2 regions of the Rahnella sp. PAMC25617 genome follow, and region 2 is predicted to be linked to the other one. Evidence: predicted binding sites of a transcription regulator. Region 2 holds the regulator's gene; the other holds the start of a gene.

Region 1 (2,407 bases), on a different contig from region 2:
TTTCGCCGTAGAGGCGGGTAAATCAACCCGCACATCTACGGTCGCCAGCGGTGCGGCCACCATGAAGATGATCAGCAATACCAGCATGACGTCAATGAAAGGCGTGACGTTGATGTCATGCATTTCACCGCTTTCGTCGATATCGTCGTTTAACCGAATAGCCATAATCTGTTCTTACCCTACGCGTAACTGACCTGTCTGACCGCGTGGCGCATCGCCTTTGCTGGCAGCCAGATCCAAATCACGACCCTGCAACAGAATAATCTGCGCCGCCACATCGCCAACCTGATGACGGTAAGAGGTAATGGTACGGGCGAAAATGTTGTAGATAACCACGGCAGGGATCGCGGCAACCAGACCGACAGCCGTTGCCAGTAAAGCTTCTGCAATGCCCGGCGCTACAACGGCCAGGTTAGTGGTCTGCGTTTGCGCGATACCGATGAAGCTGTTCATGATGCCCCACACAGTACCGAACAGGCCGACGAACGGAGAGATTGCCCCGATAGTCGCCAGAATACCGTTACCACGGCCCATGTAACGGCCGGCTGCGCTGACGCGACGCTCAAGGCGGAAACCGGTACGTTCTTTGATGCCGTTGTTGTCGGTGGAACCTGCTGACAGCTCGAGTTCATTCTGTGCGTCACGGATCATCTGGGCGCTGATGCTGCTGGCGGCGAAGCTTTCGGCTTGCTCAGCGGCTTCGTCCAGCGTACGGACAGAAGACAGCGCATCAAACTCGCGGCGCATACGGCGTTTGCCAGTGAACACTTCAGCACCTTTGCTGAACAGCAACGCCCAGGTGACGACAGAGGCCAGCAGCAGGCCAATCATGACGGTTTTCACCACCGCATCGGCGTGGTGATACATGCCCATAACAGACAAATCGGTAGGAATGACAGGCGTCGCTTCGGACGGAGTCGGTTGCATCACCGGTGCTGGCGTTGCATCACTGTTCGCCGGTGCAGGGGCATCCGCCGCTGCCGGTTGAGTTGTTGCAGAATTGACGGCTTGTCCAGCCGGCGTCGCAGGTGCAGCCATCGCGTTGCCGCTTAAGCCAGCAACCAACATCAACGACATCAGTAATGAGGTCGCCTCTTTCATCTTATTGCGAGCCGTTTTCACGCGTCGCCTCCAGCCAGAATCAGTGTGTAGAAGGAATGAATAACGCCGAATGATATCAAAGAAAAAGGCCTAATTGATAGTCGTTCTCATTATTATTTACATTGTCGCGCCTGCAGGCTGGCGTGTCATTGACAGACGACAAGGTTTTTCGTGTTTGCACAAGGGATGAACAATTTAATCTGCGTCACACTTTCCAAAAGAATTACGCGGTAAATCAATCATCTGAGCTTCAACATCTAAGTCAAAACAATGTTTTAAATATTAAGTAACACCTTTTTACATTTGTTGCGAGTTTGTGATAATGCTCAAATACCGCACAGTAAAAAATAGGATAAGGTGCTTACTCAGGCGAAGACCGCATACCGGCAATGCTTGTATCCCTATAATTTAAAAGCTTATTTACACATTTTTCATAATGAACAGGCCGGACCTTCCGTTGGCTCTGATCAACACTTGCTCTCATTTATCTTTCCCTTACTGAGTACCCTGGAGACAAACTGATGAAAATGCAAAAAGCACTTCTCAGCCTTTGCCTGAGTTCCGCGACCCTCTTATTTACCGCGGGTGTATCCGCACAAACGCTGAAGGCCGCCGATGTGCATCCGCAAGGCTATCCGAACGTCGTCGCCGTTCAGCACATGGGCGAAAAGCTGCAAAAGCAAACGGACGGACGCCTCGAAATCAAAACGTTCCCGGGCGGTGTTCTGGGGGATGAAAAGCAGGAAATTGAACAGGCACAGCTTGGCGCTCTGGATATTATCCGCGTATCGATGACGCCGGTTGCCTCGATTTTACCGGAGATAAACGTCTTCACCCTGCCCTATATATTCCGCGATGAAGACCACATGCACAAAGTGCTCGACGGTCAGATTGGCAAAGAAATCGGCGACAAAATCACCAACAACCCGAACTCCCGTCTGGTGTTCCTCGGCTGGATGGACGGCGGCACGCGTAACCTGATCACCAAAGAGCCGGTGGTGAAACCGGAAGATTTGCACGGCATGAAAATCCGCGTACAAGGCAGTCCGATTGCGCTGGCGACGCTGAAAGCCATGGGCGCAAACCCGGTGGCGATGGGCGTCAGTGAAGTGTTCAGCGGCATGCAGACCGGGGTTATCGACGGCACCGAAAACAACCCGCCGACGTTTGTCGCCCACAACTATCTGCCGGTGGTAAAAAACTACACCTACAGCCGTCACTTCATCATTCCGGAGCTGTTCCTGTATTCAAAAGTGAAATGGGACAAACTGAAACCGGAAGACCAGCAGTTAATCCTCAAGCTGGC
Region 2 (2,407 bases):
AAGTGATGTGACGGTATAAAGGGAAACACCAGCCCACATCACGCAGAAGATGCCAAGAATGGTTAATAAAGCGGCCCTGATGGTAATATTTTTTAAAAACTGCACGATATGCCTCTCTCGAAACAGGACTGTTTCTGGTCTGAGGATTGACGGGGATGCGGAGAATCAAAACAGGTAACCAGCAGGCTTACGCCCCCGGACATGTTTGAACACCTCTCCGGGCATCGATTTCTTTATTATGTTGAGATTGCTCTCGCATCATCTATCGGCGGGACATGCATAAACTTAAGGAAGGAGCCGGTATATTTCTTCACTTTGCTTATGACCTCAGGAACTCTGTGGTTGATAAGCACACGATGGCGATAACACTTTAAAATATTGCCCGATAAACTTATTCCCCAGTTAAGAAGGCGAGCAGAAGCATATTCTCCGCCTCGCGAGTTTGGTATCATCTTCGCTATTATTGCCTGCAATGCAGGGCACTTCATTTAGAACAAGAGGTTAGATAATCTTATGGCCGTTGTAGGTATCTTCTTTGGATCCGATACAGGTAACACCGAAAACATCGCTAAAATGATCCAGAAACAATTGGGTAAAGATGTGGCTGAGGTGCATGACATTGCGAAGAGCAGCAAAGAGGATCTGGAAAAATTCGATATTTTGCTGATCGGAATTCCAACCTGGTATTACGGTGAAGCGCAGTGTGACTGGGATGACTTTTTCCCGTCGCTCGAAGAGATAGATTTCGAAGGTAAGCTGGTTGCCCTGTTTGGCTGCGGCGATCAGGAAGACTATGCCGAGTATTTCTGCGATGCACTGGGTACCGTGCGCGATATCATTGAGCCACGCGGCGCAGTGATTGTCGGACACTGGCCAACTGAAGGTTACCACTTTGAAGCATCCAAAGGCCTGGCAGATGATAAGCACTTCATCGGACTGGCAATTGACGAAGACCGTCAGCCGGAACTGACCGCTGAACGTGTTGATGCGTGGGTGAAACAGATCACAGAAGAACTCAGCCTTTCAGAAATTATCGGCTAAAACCCTGTTGGCCCTGAGGATTTATTCTACAATTGAAGGGCCAAACTATTACTGAAATTAACAATTTAACCGCTACAAAATTGTAACTTTTGGTCGTATCAAGGTACACTGAGTTCATCTGTTTTTTCTATCGATCAAGTCGTTGCATTATTAATGTGACAGGCAATTTGTGATCTTTATTAACAGGCTGTCGTTTACGAGAATGGGCACACTTCCCTTAAACGAAGAACAGTAAACGAACAATTTTGTGCCGCCGATGCCACAGGCTGCATGCCTCAACTTGATTAGCACATAGTAACAGGACTGAATCCGCATGACTGACAACAACACCGCACTGAAGAAAGCCGGCTTAAAAGTCACGCTTCCGCGCCTCAAAATCCTGGAAGTGCTGCAAGCGCCGGAAGGTCATCACGTTAGTGCGGAAGATCTGTACAAGCAACTGATTGATATGGGCGAAGAAATTGGTCTGGCCACGGTTTACCGTGTTCTGAACCAGTTTGATGATGCTGGTATCGTCACCCGTCATAACTTCGAAGGCGGCAAGTCCGTATTCGAACTGACTCAGCAACATCACCACGATCACCTGATCTGCCTGGATTGCGGTCGTGTGATTGAATTCCGTGACGAATATATTGAAGGTCGTCAGCGTGAGATTGCTAAAAAACATGGCATTAAACTGACCAACCACAGTCTGTACCTGTACGGTCACTGTGAAGCAGGCGACTGCCGTGAAGATGAATCTTTGCACAATGACAAACCTGCGCATTAATTTGCACAGCTTCGATTGTCGCAAATACTCTAAATAAACTAACCGCTGGAAAGCGGTTTTTTTATGTCTGCGTTTCACCCCGAACACAGACGCCGCTTACCGACGTAAAAAACCCCGGCAAGCCGGGGTTTCGCTTTTGATAATGATGATTTTGCCAGCTAAGGCTTTTACAAAAATCTGCTATTAATTCGCCATTACAGGCGCGTTATTGGATGTGATTTCCTGCCAGATTTTACCGCAATCCGCCGCATATGCCTGACCATCACCGGTTTTGCGCGCCGTCAGACAGCGCTGGTAATCCAGCACGCGTACTGTTTCCTGTTCCGCAAATTTTTGGTGTTCTTTTTCCTGTTTCAGCTTGTTCAGCAACACCTGACAAGTCGCCAGTTTGTCCGGATTACCTTCTGAAGAATTAATACACGCGCGGTAGTCTTCACGCGTTTGCGAAATCTGAGCCTGATCGGCCGTTGGCGCACAGCCTGCCAGCAGAACAACAGATACCGCCATCATCAGTAATTTATTCATCGACATAACGACCTCAGAAAATAGTGAATGGAGCAATAACGATGAATTTCACGTCTTTTTCATCCTGGAATA

What was found. Region 2 encodes Fur, which represses iron uptake genes when iron is present. Its sites were predicted from a motif close to ATAATAATGAGAACNACTATCAA; they were not measured.
Region 1: exbB (tol-pal system-associated acyl-CoA thioesterase) is a predicted target of Fur. The motif match lies at 1,196-1,218, and genes of this name have one in related genera.

What each region holds. Positions count from the first base shown of each region.
Region 1 covers NZ_JBOCUM010000009.1:159,228-161,634, forward strand. The annotation lists gene exbD (TonB system transport protein ExbD) at 1-165, opposite strand, end outside; gene exbB (tol-pal system-associated acyl-CoA thioesterase) at 175-1,101, opposite strand; gene ACM615_RS13315 (TRAP transporter substrate-binding protein) at 1,623-2,407, shown strand, end outside.
Region 2 covers NZ_JBOCUM010000006.1:638,419-640,825, forward strand. The annotation lists gene ACM615_RS09025 (methyl-accepting chemotaxis protein) at 1-105, opposite strand, end outside; gene fldA (flavodoxin FldA) at 514-1,041, shown strand; gene fur (ferric iron uptake transcriptional regulator) at 1,355-1,810, shown strand; gene chiQ (ChiQ/YbfN family lipoprotein) at 1,994-2,335, opposite strand; gene chiP (chitoporin ChiP) at 2,349-2,407, opposite strand, start outside.